DNA from 3 places in the Paenibacillus sp. FSL L8-0708 genome. Region 3 is predicted to be linked to each of the others. Evidence: riboswitches for the same ligand, from Rfam matches in the RefSeq annotation. Region 3 holds a riboswitch; each other region holds the start of a gene.
The links. Region 3 has a riboswitch for cyclic di-AMP ahead of NYE58_RS30240 (TrkH family potassium uptake protein). Riboswitches for the same ligand answer to the same signal wherever they lie in the genome.

Region 1 (4,895 bases), 6.3 Mb from region 3:
CGACAGCATGCCTGAGAACGGCTTCGGAAATATGACGCTGACCGATCTGCGCACGACAGAAGGAACTTCGCTAATGCAAAGAGTGCAATATGTCCAACCTGATGACGGCAATATCAACGATAAGACACTCCTAAAGGTACATCTTCCTCAGCCTGTTAATGGTGGGGAAAGTGTAACACTTAAGCTTCAGTATGAAGTCCAGCTGCCCAAAATCTTTGCTCGCATGGGTGCTTCAGGTAACTTCGTTATGGCTGGGCAATGGTTTCCTAAGCTTAGTGTATACGAGCCTAAGGGCACGCGCGGAGTTAAAGAAGAAGGCTGGGACCTGCATCAGTATCACGGAACTTCTGAGTTTTACAGTGATTTTGGCATCTTTAATGTAACGATTTCCGTTCCTTCCAACTATACGGTGGCAGCGACCGGATTTCCTGTAAAAAATGCCAAGCTCAAACAAGATCAGAAAATATATCAGTTCTACGCCGATGATGTCCACGATTTCGCTTGGGCTGCATCCCCTGATTTTACAGTAGCAGAGGAAGCTTTCTCTACGCCGGAGGTGCCTGGAGTGCGAATTAAGGTGTATCTCGACCCTCTGCACAAAGACTTACAAGAGCGTTACCTTCAAGCTGCCAAGGCTGCCCTGACCTACTTCAGCAAATGGTATGGCCCTTATCCCTACTCTACGCTGTCTATTATCGTCCCACCTAAGGAGGGAAACGGCGCGGGAGGAATGGAATATCCTACCCTTATTACAGCCTTTGGGGCCGCGGATTCTTCTCCAGATACCTCACTTGAAAGAACCGTCATTCATGAGATCGGCCATCAATACTTCTACGGTATGGTAGCCAGCAATGAATTCGAGGAGGCTTGGCTGGATGAAAGCTTTACTTCCTATGCCGAAGACAGACTTATGGAACAAGAATACGGTATCAAGTCTAATTTGCCTTTACAGGCCAGCCTGGTAACTATACCTGAGCCGTTAAATCTGGAAACGTGGAAATATGCAGGGGCGGATTCCTATAGCCGAAATGTTTATATCCGCGGCAAGCTTGTACTTAAAGATATCGAACGCCAGGTAGGTACCAAAGCAATGAACAACATCATGTCCTCCTACGCTCGTAAGTTCCGTTTCCAGCATCCCGCTACGGCAGATTTTCAGAAAGTGGTTGAGAAGGTAACCAAAAAATCATGGCAGGCATATTTCGATGATTACATTTATGGCGATGGGGCGCCTGACTTCTCAGTAGATACGATTACTTTTAAAAAAAATAACAGCGGCGATGCTCAAAGCTACGAATCATTAGTGAAGATTTCAAATAAAGGGAGCCATTACGTTGATGTTCCCGTGAAATTCACATTCGCCGACAGCTCTTCGGTGCAGCGGGTCTGGAACGGTGAAGGAGCAGAGACTACGTTTCAATTGTTAAGCGATAAGCCTCTTCTCTCTGCTGAGATTGACCCTGAGCATTCCATCTTATTGGAGAGCAAACATTTAAACAACTTTAGGCTGGCGGAAATAGAGCCCAAGACGCTCTCTCGCTGGACGTTAAGTGTAACTAAACTACTTGAAACCGTGCTCGGAACTCTTGTCTGGTGAGGTGAATGATTGTGAGAACATCGATAACCCGCGGCTGGCAAAGCATGAAGGAGCAATTTTATATTTTAATTCTGCTCTTCATCTACCGACTGCTCTGGGGCTACTTTATGTATGGTTTCATCCGATCTGCTATTATTCCAATTCTACTGCGCTATCCAGATAAAGACGCCGGCGGCAGCGGTATGGGCAGACTGTTGTATTATATCGAGGGACAGTTCAGCTTGAATACTGACCCTGCGATACGCACTTGGTTATGGATGCTTCTAGGACTTGTTGTCTTGCGACTTCTGCTTTCTCCTTTCATAAGGGCAGGATTGCTGCATGAGCTCCACCAGGAGCGAAGGGGCGAGCGCGGACTGTTCTTTTTCCCCGGCATGAAGATCTATGGACTACCTGTCTTAGTCTTTAGCCTAATCGAATGGGTTCTGACCCTGCTGCCGCTTTACTGGCTTGCTCCAAAAATGTACGGGCTGTTCTTATCCTCTTTGTTTAACTACACTTTGTTACTTCATTTAGTACCATACGTATTGGCATGGCTTATATATATTTTTATCGTGCGCCTGTTTCTTCTATATATGCAGTTTGGTTACACCGGCGGTACAGGAATGTTCTCCTCACTGTTCATCTGCTTGCGGTCACTGATTCCTGCTATAGGTGTTTCCATTGTACTTGGTGCGGGAGGCTTGCTCTTACTGCTAGTGTGCGGACTGACGGGTCTGTTCTGTCCCGGCCTGCCGGCACTTATAATACGGCAAATCTCACCACTACCTTCTACGCTCTTAAAAATGTGGGGAATCTCTGCACAATATCATCTATGGTGTAGCAAAGCATTTCCACAATAAATTAACCTTATTTGACATAATAAAAAGGTCCCAATTCCTGTATTCAGGAGCTGGGACTTTTTCTCATTACGGATAACTGAAGAGTATTTGCAAAATCATAAAAGCTCTGTTACAATAAGTCCTGTGCTATTAGTAACAATTTTGTAATCAATTGAAACGATTCCTACATAACTAAATGTATTTATCGTAAGTGTAACTGTCGAAACGTCATTCTCTTGGTGCTTAACACGCCTAATTCCTTTGCACCGGGAAGTGGGGGAACCATATTTTGGGTGAATTGATCTCGCTTTACAGGGATCATAGGGAATCTTCTACCGAACCCTTAAGCTAACCTCGCAGGCCTTGGAAGGAGTACATCTTTTGAAAAGACATAATTTAAGAAAAAAATGCGTCGCTGCGGCGCTAGGACTTGTAATGGCATTATCTATTGGTGGAGGAAGCGCCTTTGCCGACTCTAAGATGGACACTGTAATCTCAAAGACTATTGGAGTTGCCTATAAAACCGGAGGTACAAGCACTGCCGGATTTGATTGCTCTGGATTTACAAAATATGTATTCAAGAATGTAGGTCTTACTTTACCTCGTACATCAAAAGCTCAATATAGCGTTGGAACTGCTGTATCCAAAAGCAATCTGCGTTCTGGTGATCTAGTGTTCTTTAACACACTTGGCAATGGAGTATCCCATGTCGGCATTTATGTTGGAAACGGAAAATTCGCACAATCGTCCTCTTCGCGTGGAGTAACCATCACTTCACTCAGTCAGGCCTACTGGGCCAATCGTTATGTTGGCGCTAAAAGAGTAATGAGTACTTCAGCTTATCAAGCTGTAGCCTTCGATTGAAACCTTCCTCACAACTATAACCTCATAATTACAACTATATGAACCTGAATCTGATTATGCCCGTAATCAAATTCGGGTTTTTCTTTTTTCCATAATATATTTTTACACTATTAGAGCCCAATTGAAACACGTTTATTTGATAAAAATTGCAATTATATTAAAAATTAGGTCATTATTAACGCTTACATATGCCTTTCTACCGTAAAAATGCCAATTTTTCTGCATTAATATGTTAAAAACGATTGCCAAGCGGCTTTCTGTTTGTTACAATTAGCGCAGTGAGATTTTAGTAACATTTTTGTAATCATTAAGTTGTTATTTACAAAGGTTTTGTCATGTATTGATTACAAGCTAATCCTAATCAACAGTATGAGCCGAGTTTCCTAACTATTAGGAAAACGGGGGAACCAACTTTGGGTGAATTGACCTCCATTATATAGAGGGGTCATAGGGGACCTTCAACCGAACCCTTAAGCTAACCTCGTAGGCATTTGGAAGGGGTATACACTTTTGAAGAAGAAGTTAGCAGCAGCAGTACTAAGCTTTTCCATCATCCTCACCATCGGAGCAGGAAGCGCTTTCGCAGATTCCAAAATGGATAAAGTGATTGACAAGGCCATCGGTACTAAATACGTATCCGGCGGTATATCCACTAACGGATTTGATTGCTCCGGATTTACAATGTATGTGTTTGATAAGATTGGCATTAACCTTCCACACCAATCAGGTTCCCAATATCAAATGGGCACAGCAATCTCCCGTGATGATATAAGAGCCGGAGATCTTGTATTCTTCAATACAAGTGGCAAAGGTGTCTCCCATGTCGGCATTTATGTCGGTGAAGGTAAGTTCGCACACGCTTCTACCTCACGCGGTGTTACCATTAGCTCTCTGAGTGATAGCTACTACGTGAAACGCTACGTTGGTGCCAAGCGCATTATGAGCACAGATGCTTACAAATCGGTTGCTGCTGAATCGGAAGACAATGATGATGTGCAATAAATAACGTACATAGGCTCTTTTCCAAGGTAATTCTTGGAGGAGAGCTTGTTTTTTTGTCTTATTACTTATTTACCCCTCTCATAATTTGTAAAACATTCCCCTCATATAAATTTTCTGAGTCGAACCTCCCCCATTTTGTATATAATTAGTAATATAGCAATGTCCTCGTGAAAGGAGATCGTTGACCTTATGATAAATCCCTCGGTAACTTTTCATGTAGTTCCTATGGAGGCAATTCACGGAGAAGCTATTTGTAAGTGGAGCTATACGCCTCCATATAATATTTATGGCTGGATGCCGTGGGAGCAGATGCAGGCCCTTGGCATCGAGTTTGGCGATCCGCAGCTCCGGGAGGAACAATATATCTCCATATTAAATGAACATGAGGTTTTATGCGGATTCGCACAGTTGTTCCCTATGGAAGGAGTCGTCCGTTTAGGGGTTGGGATGCGCCCCGATCTATGCGGCCATGGTTTAGGCAAACTATTCGTGGATGCCATCGTCCAGACAGCCTTGAATCGTTATCCTGATCGTGAGATAGATCTCGAAGTCCTGACCTGGAACCAACGCGCCATTCGAACTTATCAAAAATGTGGATTTACGATTACAGA
Region 2 (4,895 bases), 5.8 Mb from region 3:
TGACTTTAATCTCATCACTGACTACCCGGGTGCCGCCTGTGACTGAGCCAAAATCTCCGCCGGCTTCCTTAATAACAGGTGCAGATTCACCTGTTATTGCAGATTCATCTACGGAGGCCAGCCCTTCAATTACTTCACCATCGCCAGGGATAAGTTCTCCCTGACTGACGATGACAATATCTCCTTTACGAAGCTCGGAAGAAGAAACGGTCTTCACAGACCCTCCAACGAGTTTGTTAGCTGTGATATCCTGTTTCGTTTTCTTGAGTGAATCCGCCTGGGCTTTCCCGCGGCCTTCAGCCAGCGCTTCAGCGAAGTTGGCAAACAGCACTGTGAATAGCAGAATGAACAACACTGTGATATTGAAGCCTACCGATTTCTCTGCATTAAAATATCCGGGGGCCAGTACCATAAGCAATACAATAATCGTACCGATTTCGACTACGAACATGACCGGATTTTTGATTAACGTCACCGGGTTAAGCTTAATAAAGCTATCCTTTATAGCGCTTAGGAGTATGGGTCCCGTCAGCAGCTTTTTTCTTTTTACAGTACTCATCTTGTTCTCCCTCTTCCTACCGTAAGGTCAAATATTCTGCAATCGGGCCGAGCACAATGACCGGCAGAAACGTCAGCGCACCGATAATTACTACTGTACCAATCAGAATTCCGGTGAACAGACCATTGTCTGTGCGGAATGTGCCAATCGTCTCAGGAACTGGCTTCTTCTGGATCAGTGAGCCTGCAACTGCCAGCATCGCGATTATAGAGACATAACGGCCAAGCAGCATTACGATCCCGGTTGTAACATTCCAAAAGGTGGTGTTGTCCGCAAGCCCTTCAAATCCTGAACCATTGTTCGCGGCAGAAGAGACATATTCATATAACACTTGGCTAAGTCCATGGAATCCGGGATTCGTGATGGAACCGTTGCCCAAGTCCGTTAAGAACGCACCTGCTGTTGGTACAAGGATAATGAACGGATGCACAAGGATAGCAATCGCAATTAGCTTCATCTCCTTGGCTTCTATCTTTCGCCCGAGAAACTCTGGTGTTCTGCCAACCATTAGTCCACATAAGAAGACACCCATGATGGCATACATCAGCATATTGATTAGTCCGACACCTTTTCCCCCGAAGACATTGTTGAGCATCATTAGGGCCAGAGGGGTAATGCCACCCAGCGGTGTCAGCGTATCATGCATATTGTTAACACTACCTGTCGTAGCTGCCGTTGTTACCGAAGTGAACAACGAAGATTGCGGGATACCAAAACGTACCTCTTTACCTTCCATGCTACCTTGCGAAGACTCGATCCCCAGCGCATTGATAGCTGGATTGCCTTTGGTTTCCGCATAATAATTCAATCCCAGCAGTAGTACGAACAAGGTCATCATTGCTGTGAAAATCACCCAGCCCTGACGTTTGTTCTTAGCGAACAATCCGTACATATATGGCAGAGAGGCTGGCAGCATCCACATAGAGAGAATCTCCAGCACGTTCGTAAGTGGATTAGGGTTCTCGAAAGGATGCGCTGAATTGGCTCCGAAGAAGCCGCCACCATTCGTACCTAAGTGTTTAATTGATTCCAAAGAAGCGACTGGACCGATAGCGATTTGTTGTGTCTGCCCTTCGAGTGTAGTGACCTCAAGCGATGGCTTGAGCGTTTGTGGCACATGCAATCCTACCAGCACCAATGAAACTAGCAGAGCTAATGGAATGAATACACGAATATGTGCTTTTACGAAGTCCTCGAAAAAGTTCCCGACTGATTTCTGTCCTGTAATCCCTCTGACAAAAGCAACCGCAACAGAAAATCCGCTCGCTGCAGACGTGAACATCATCATCGTGATGACTGCCATTTGTGAAAAATACGATAGTCCCGTCTCCCCGCTATAATGCTGCAGGTTCGTATTGGTCATAAAGCTGATCACCGTATTGAATGAAAGCGTCTGTTCCATATCGGCAATTCCATTCGGGTTCAGCGGCAATCCCCGCTGTAATCTCAGAAAAATATAACTGAAAGCAACCAGTACGATATTAGTTAAAACAAAGCTGAGTGCATACTTCTTCCAGGACATTCCGTCCCGTTTTTTCAGGCCGATCAGCTTATAAATACCTTTCTCTGTGCCTGCAAACCAGCGATCCGTACGATTCGGTTCGTTAGAAAATACATGATATAAATACGTTCCCATCGGCTTGACCAGCAAGATGAGAATTACAATTACGACGACTATTTGCAAAATGCCCATGAATGCCCCTCCTTAAAATTTCTCAGGATGAATCAACGCGTAAACCAGATATAAAAACAACAGTAGGGTAACAGCGATTACTAGAATCACAGCTTATCCCTCCCCGTATCCTCAACTACACCTGCGCACCAGCGCATAAAGCCATAAAATAACCCGTAAATTACAGCTAACGAAGCCACCATATACAGATCCATCATATCTTCCGCACTCCTTCCATTATCCTTGATGAGGTGATCTATCGATTAGAAAATCAGCATCACCACTATGGGAATAGATTACATAGCTCGCACCAAGTCTTTTATAGACCAATCTAGGATTTATTGAACTTGTAATCACAAAAATCGGCTGTGTCGTCCAGGTACGGCACATCTGAATATAGCGGCAGCAAAGCGGAAAGCTGCTCTCAAACAGATATACCCTGCCTACCGGGAACGATGGGCGAAACCAAGTGCTCTGATGGCGGGTATCCACTAGAATAACCTGCTCAATCCCGAGCTCCTCAAGTAAAGCTTTCTCAGCCACATTGTTGGTTAATCCCGCCATCTTAATACCCCTGAACTTCAGAAGTTTAATGAAATGTTCTCCCGCCTTTGTAGGCGCACATACAAGCACATATTCATTCTGATCCGTCATCTTTTTTTCTCCTCCTGCTCATTTACAACAAGGAGGCAACGAAAATCTCCGAAAGGATGTTGACCTATCGTCATTTTCGGGCACAACCTAAAGCTCGGTTGTGTCACGTCATTAGACGCTGCCTTACAAATACCGCTAATGATGAATTTAGCGACCTCTTAGGGGAGGCCTCCATAAATGCTTTGCTTCTAAGAGCACAGCAAAAAGCCACAAAGGATCTCCTCTGTGGCTCGCTAGCGGTCACATTGCACTCATCCTCTCTCCATACGCTTACGAGGTTAGCTGTCGGATTCGGGCGGTGAGAGTCGCCCTACCTGTATAGATGCGAGCTCACTCACACCCTCTACAGGATTCACCCCATAATCTGCTTCCGACTCTCACATCGGCTGCCGATTGTTGGTTCCCCCGCTTTCCTTACCGGAAATTAAGCGGATCAAATATTCGATTGTCGTTGAAACAGGAGTAATCATACTCTTATGCACGAAGACTTGTAAAACCTGAATGATGCCAAAATAATGCAAATTAAAAACTATTTTCCCATTAGATAGCGCTTACTTGATATCTAATCTCTCTATATCTCTTGTTTACTCGAGTTTGGAGCGTTTAATCGCTATCTATAACCCATGTGATTTTATTCACCTTTTTAGAGCGAAAATACTGCAAATTCCCATTATAGGTAGAAACGCAAGAAGCTGAGGCTGAGCGAGAAAGAGGCGCGATAACACGCCATAAATACCTATTTACCTCGTTTTTCAGTCGTAGTCGGCAGGATATGGTTAAAATTGCTCTAAAAGAACATTTTCCGTTTTTTACAGAAAATCTTGAAAAGAGTATGATTCGGGTTGAATCTAATTCATGAAAAACAATCAACGCTGAGTTCCTGCATTCGCAGGGAACGGGGGAACCATCAGGCCACCTGGCCTACTTGGGGTGAATCCAAAGGAGACTGCATAAGTCTCAATAGGTAGGGCGACTCTCACCGTCCGAATCCGACAGCTAACCTCGTAAGCGTAAAGAGAGAGACCCTTGATCCGCCACGCTTTGGCCCAGGTATATCTGCCTGTAATCCAAAACCGCAGCAGAGGTCCTCCTCTTGCTGCGGTTTTTGCGTTACCTGAGCTTATTAGGTGATAGCACGCTGGATGGGGTGAATGTTTTGAAGCACTATTATTTAGGGATACATCAAGGGCTGCTTGAGCCGATAAGTCTAAATTACGTTTGTTTCGGGGCCTTGTGGTTCGAAGAACATAATCACAGGTACATTGTAGGCTATGCATTTGGCCAGAACCAGATCCAAGCCCTTCGCCAGTTCAGCACACCTTCTTCTTGTAAAGACTGTTTAGACTCTAAGATTGTATATGAGATATATAAAAAAATTCGAGAACAACAGCAGCAGCAGGATTGGTCATCGCACCAAAAGCTCCCGTGGTTTACAGCCTTCAAGGAGCCTTGGAAAGATGTAAGCGCCGGTTGGTATGTCTTGAGATCCCGCAGCACCTTTCCCTTACATCTATCTGTTATACGAAAAGAGAAGTTCCGACTATGGCTAGAGCATACCGCAGTCTGTGAGAATAAAATGGAAATGCTCGCTTGTGTAGAAAGGGCTAGTGTCACTCATCATGTAGACTTAAAGCTTTTGGAAATCTAAGGAGGAACCCTACTATGGACCAGCGCAGACTATCCCGCATTGAAGTATTTGTATTGGATGAACCCGAGCCTATTCACTATGGAATGGAAGGGGCTGAAGGCTGCCGTTATGGTATTCTGAAGCTCACCTGTAAGGGAGGCTGCAGTTGGGGGGCTTGTCTGATCTCTGCCAACACCAAAAATTTCGATCTCATTAAATGGAGTTCTTTTTTACGGGCCATCTGTCATTGCCGTCTTGAAGAAGCGCTGGATAAGGTCCGCCGCGAAGGTTCAGATTGGGAGCAGGTTAAGCTTGAGCTAGTTCAGGGTGCTTTGCAGGATTTAAAGGCCAAGCTCCAGGGTAAATCCTTGGCAGGGCATATT
Region 3 (4,895 bases):
TGGAACAGACTCAACGGACCACCTGCCTGATCTACCGTGACGATGGAAGCATGAGCACGGCGGCTCGCAGTCTGGTGCAAGTTACCGAAGAGATGTTTCTGACAGAACGTGAGCAGTAAAGCCGGACCAAATGAATCAGGGGGCGCACCTAGTGATCTCCAAATGAGGCAATAAGTGAAGCACTTATAGCGTAATTAGGGAATTTCTCCCTGAAGTTCAGAGATTTCTGTTCAGCAGACTTAAAATTAGGGAAAACTTCCCTAATTTTCGGCCGATTCAGTAACTAATAAAGGAATCCCTCTGTTTATTAGGGAGGAATTCCCTAATGTCGTTCATTTAGAGCGAATAGTGGCTATTTTCAGGGAGTTTTTCCCCAACTAGTTTAAAACCCACTCTGTACATCGCACAAACAAAGAACACATATCGCTTTACGCCACACATATTTCACCGTCACAGATACCACAAATCATCTAATTGCAAGCCGTACGATAACCACACCTAGCAAGTCGCGCACCGACCAAACCAACATTATAGAACACTACGCATGGTCCATAGTCATATGGCATATTAAAATCCAATACGTTTCCTACTCTTTACTCCATAAAAAAGAAGCTGCCCCCAAGTAGAATTCACTACTTTTGAGTCAGCTTCTTTTCCTATGATTCTTGGTTCACAACTTCACTCTCAAAACGGTCAATACTTTCATTAGGACCAATGAGTACCATAACATCGCCTTCACTTAAATAATCATGGGCAGTTGGAGCGACGATTATTCCGCTTTCCCTATTTAGGGCAACAATACTGCAGCCATATTTAGCTCTTGTATTTAAATCAGACAAGCTTCTGCCGTTCATGCAGGACGGTACGGTCAGCTCGACAATTTTATAATCCTTGGACAGTTCAATATAATCCAGCAAATTGGGCGTCACCAGCTGATGTGCCACACGAATCCCCATATCCCGCTCCGGAAAAATAACCCGATCAACCCCCAGCCGCGACAGTGCGCGGCCATGAAGGATAGAGATTGCCTTAGCCACCACTTGCTTGACTCCAATCTCCTTCAACAAAATGGCCGCCAGAATGCTTCTCTCCATATTGTCACCAATCGCAACAATCCCACAATCAAAGTTCCGTACACCAAGCGAGCGCATAATTCCCTCATCTGTAGCATCTGCTACTACCGTATGCGTCAGCTGATCGCTCATTTCCTCCACGCGTTCTTCATGGTGGTCAATGCCGAGCACCTCGTAGCCCATTTCCATCAGCTCAAGCGCCAGGCTTGAACCGAAGCGACCTAAGCCGATTACTACAAATTGCTGTGCTTTCATTTCTAATTAACTCCTATCCAATAATTATTTTACCTTCCGGATACTTATACAGTGGTTTACCCTGTTTGGGACCGAGTGCATACGCTAAGGTTAGTGGACCTAGCCGACCTGCAAACATCGTCAGACAGAGTAGAATCTTACCGATCGCTGACAGTTCCGGAGTTAGCCCCATAGTCAGTCCTACCGTAGCAAAGGCGGAGGTCGTCTCAAACAAGATTGCCAAGAAATTACTGTCTTCAGTTGTGGAGAGTATCATCGACACAGAGGCGATTAACAACAAAGCCAGCAGCGTGATCGTTAATGCCTTGTAGATGCGCTCCTGAGCCAGCCGATAACGGAACAACACAACATCTTCCCGTCCACGCAGCATAGCAATTACAGCACCAATCATCATCGTAAAGGTTGTTGTCTTAATCCCCCCGCCCGTTGAGCCCGGAGAAGCACCAATAAACATAAGAATCACTATAAAAAATTGTGTAGCCTGCCGAAGTCCAGCAATATCTACTGTGTTCGCGCCAGCCGTACGGGGAGACACGGATTGAAAGAAGGCCGATAATATTTTACCGCCGAAATTCAGTGAACCCAGGGTACGAGTGTTAGTAAACTCAAATATAAAAATAACCAAAGCTCCGATCAGAATCAGCCCTGTACTGGTGGACAGGACAACTTTACTATGTAGAGACAGCCTGCGGGTTACCCGAAACTCCACCAGATCTGACATTACAATAAAACCAATCCCGCCGGAGACAATCAGAAACATCACAATAATATTCACAAGCGGATCATATACATAATCAGTTAAACTGCGAAAATCCCCAAAAATATCGAACCCCGCATTATTAAACATAGACACCGCATGAAATATGCCATAATAAATCGCTTTTCCCAACGGCATATCAAAAGCCCAGCGAATAGACAGCAGCACAGCGGCACAGCCTTCTATGACAAGAGAATATATGAGGACTCTCCGGATCAGTCGCACAATTCCTTCCATAGAGCCTTGATTCATGGCTTCCTGTAGGATTAGCCTGTCCCGCAAAGATATTTTACGCTTTAACACCAGTGAAAATAGAGTGGCCATGGTCATAAAACCTAAGCCGCCGATCTGGATCAGAATCATAATTACGGTTTTCCCAAAAATGGTGAACGAAGTTCCGGTATCCAGCACAACAAGCCCTGTAACACAGGTTGCCGACGTTGAAGTAAATAATGCATCAATAAATTCCACGGAATTCCCGCTTGTGCTTGAGATGGGCAGCATAAGCAGCAGGGCCCCTATCAGAATGATCGATGCAAAACCAAGCACCAGTATCTGCGGCGGCGAGAGCTTCAGAAACTTAAATTCAGAAATCCTGCGAAACTGTGAAGCCACTTTGCTCACCTTCTTATCAAAAATTCCAACAAAAAAAGCACTGGAAAACCAATGCTGACTTGGTTCCTGCAGTAAATTAGCCTACGAGGTTAGCTGTCGGATTCGGACTGTGCAGGCTGCCCTATTCGTTCCCAGAACGAAATTCACCCCTGATGAAAGTGCCATTTATCGTGTACACTCCACTTTTCATCACTTCTTATGGTTCCCCCGTTTTCACCAGAAATTCGGCTACTATACAATTGCATACAAATTATATACGTTATTTAGTGAATTCACAAAGACACAATTAATGCTCATTCACATGAAAAAATGCGGTTTAAAGAGACTGCATCAAAAGGAGTGCCTTTTCTCATCACTTTTCCGTGTTTTCCCTGCAATTACACCGATTCTCATCATTCGTGCAGAAATGAACACGATAAAATTCATGGTATAAATTCACATGACTATTCTATACTATCTCTATTACCCATAAAAAGAACATATAATGTTTTTTGTAACCAACCAGGCACTAATACTATAATGGAACATAACATTGTCAGTACATAACAAGGAGGCGTTACATGAATCCCGTCGGCCAGCCCTTACAGCAACGTGCCCTCTCCAAGAGGCTCATCATCTCGGGCATTATCGGTCTTATTCTATTTATTATGTTTCAGATTTCCCCTTCACTGCTTAGTAGCCCTACAGGTGAAGATACCACCGTCATTAGCAAGGCAGAAGCCCGTGACCAAGCCATATTATTTGCAGAACAAAAGCTCAACTACACCGAAGCACCAAACGATCAATGGAATGTACTTTACCAGACGGACTCTTCCTTTTATGGCTATATGTCTCGCGAGAAGCTTGTGGAGGACTACACCAAGAAAAAATTGGATCAAAAATATCCTTTTGATGTCTTTCGGGCAACGCTTACTCCTTCAGCGGAGCAAGAGCCGCAAATCATCGTTGACCTCAATATGTATAACGGTAAGATTGTCGCTTTCTCAAAGGCTGCAAAAGTTACCTCCGAAGAGGGGTCAGGCATCGCTTCCGTTGGTGCAAAAGAGGACAAGGGAGCTGACCTCACTCTAGCGCAGAAGGAGAATCTTGCTCGTCCTTGGCTTCAGGAATGGGAAGTAAATCCTGCCAAGCTACAAATTGAATCGAATACAGGAAGCCATGGGCTAGTGTATACGGATAGTACTGTTCAGGTCGGCGAATCCTTATTGCACTATTATTTTGATTTCAGTGGAGAGCAGGTATCCAGCTTTAATGCCGGATTCACTGCACCGGCTTGGCATACCTCCTACGTACAAGGACAGACCTCTTTAGCGGAAAAGCTAACATTATTCGGTTACGGTATACCCACACTGATTTTAGGAATTCTGGCACTCGTCTACAGTATTCTTAGAAGAGAGCATACTTCCTTTAAACGTGGAGTATTCCTAAGCTCAGCCTATTTTGTAATCATGATGATCAGCACCTATAATATGCTGCCTGAATCAACGGGCGAAGGGCTAGAAGCACAGATTACCTCTGTCATTATGTTTATCATTTATGCTTTGTACAGCCTGCTGATGTCCTCCTTGCTCTACTTCTCTTTAGTGGGCGGCAATGGCCTATGGCGAAAAGAGGAAGGCATGAACCCTTGGCCCCGCGCCAAAGAGCCCGGCTACGGACAATATGTGTTGGACAGTATCCGGGCTGGATACATCTGGGCTTTCGTTCTGCTAGGGGTGCAGACGGTTATGTTCATCATATTATCGTTTACCTTGCACAATTGGTCTACTACAGACGCCACCCAATCTCCTTATAACATGAGATATGCTTGGCTTCTGCCTATCGTCGCATGGCTCGCTGGTTTATCTGAGGAAGCCATTTATCGCTTTTTCGGAATTCCTATGCTGAAAAAGGTGTTCCGGAACACTTTTATCGCTTGCTTGATCACCACGCTGGTTTGGGCGTTTGGCCATACGTTATATCCGATCTATCCCATCAGCTCCCGTCCCATTGAGCTGACTGTAATCGGGCTGCTGTTCAGCTATATTTTCCTTCGTTACGGGTTTATTGCTGTCATGTTCAGCCACGTCGTGTTTGACAGCATCCTGATGGGCGCTACGCTGATCTTTATGAAGGAGAGCGTAAATGTAGGAGCGGGTATCTTCGCGATTATTATGCCGTTCATAGTCGCTTACATCGTCTATCGATTTAATCCA

Region 1: linked by a shared signal. The riboswitch ahead of NYE58_RS00545 (C40 family peptidase) and the one ahead of NYE58_RS30240 (TrkH family potassium uptake protein) in region 3 are both predicted to bind cyclic di-AMP.
Region 2: linked by a shared signal. The riboswitch ahead of NYE58_RS03155 (hypothetical protein) and the one ahead of NYE58_RS30240 (TrkH family potassium uptake protein) in region 3 are both predicted to bind cyclic di-AMP.

Annotation. Positions count from the first base shown of each region.
Region 1 is NZ_JBBPBC010000001.1:112,601-117,495, reverse strand. It holds gene NYE58_RS00555 (M1 family metallopeptidase) at 1-1,597, shown strand, start outside; gene NYE58_RS00550 (hypothetical protein) at 1,609-2,439, shown strand; cyclic di-AMP (ydaO/yuaA leader) riboswitch at 2,658-2,796, shown strand; gene NYE58_RS00545 (C40 family peptidase) at 2,854-3,282, shown strand; cyclic di-AMP (ydaO/yuaA leader) riboswitch at 3,645-3,787, shown strand; gene NYE58_RS00540 (C40 family peptidase) at 3,793-4,284, shown strand; gene NYE58_RS00535 (GNAT family N-acetyltransferase) at 4,474-4,895, shown strand, end outside.
Region 2 is NZ_JBBPBC010000001.1:668,628-673,522, reverse strand. It holds gene kdpB (potassium-transporting ATPase subunit KdpB) at 1-559, opposite strand, end outside; gene kdpA (potassium-transporting ATPase subunit KdpA) at 576-2,252, opposite strand; gene kdpF (K(+)-transporting ATPase subunit F) at 2,265-2,342, opposite strand; gene NYE58_RS03155 (hypothetical protein) at 2,469-2,885, opposite strand; cyclic di-AMP (ydaO/yuaA leader) riboswitch at 3,137-3,326, opposite strand; cyclic di-AMP (ydaO/yuaA leader) riboswitch at 3,746-3,910, shown strand; gene NYE58_RS03150 (hypothetical protein) at 3,991-4,533, shown strand; gene NYE58_RS03145 (hypothetical protein) at 4,548-4,895, shown strand, end outside.
Region 3 is NZ_JBBPBC010000001.1:6,441,060-6,445,954, forward strand. It holds gene NYE58_RS30230 (LysR family transcriptional regulator) at 1-119, shown strand, start outside; gene NYE58_RS30235 (potassium channel family protein) at 657-1,328, opposite strand; gene NYE58_RS30240 (TrkH family potassium uptake protein) at 1,342-2,700, opposite strand; cyclic di-AMP (ydaO/yuaA leader) riboswitch at 2,763-2,940, opposite strand; gene NYE58_RS30245 (CPBP family intramembrane glutamic endopeptidase) at 3,261-4,895, shown strand, end outside.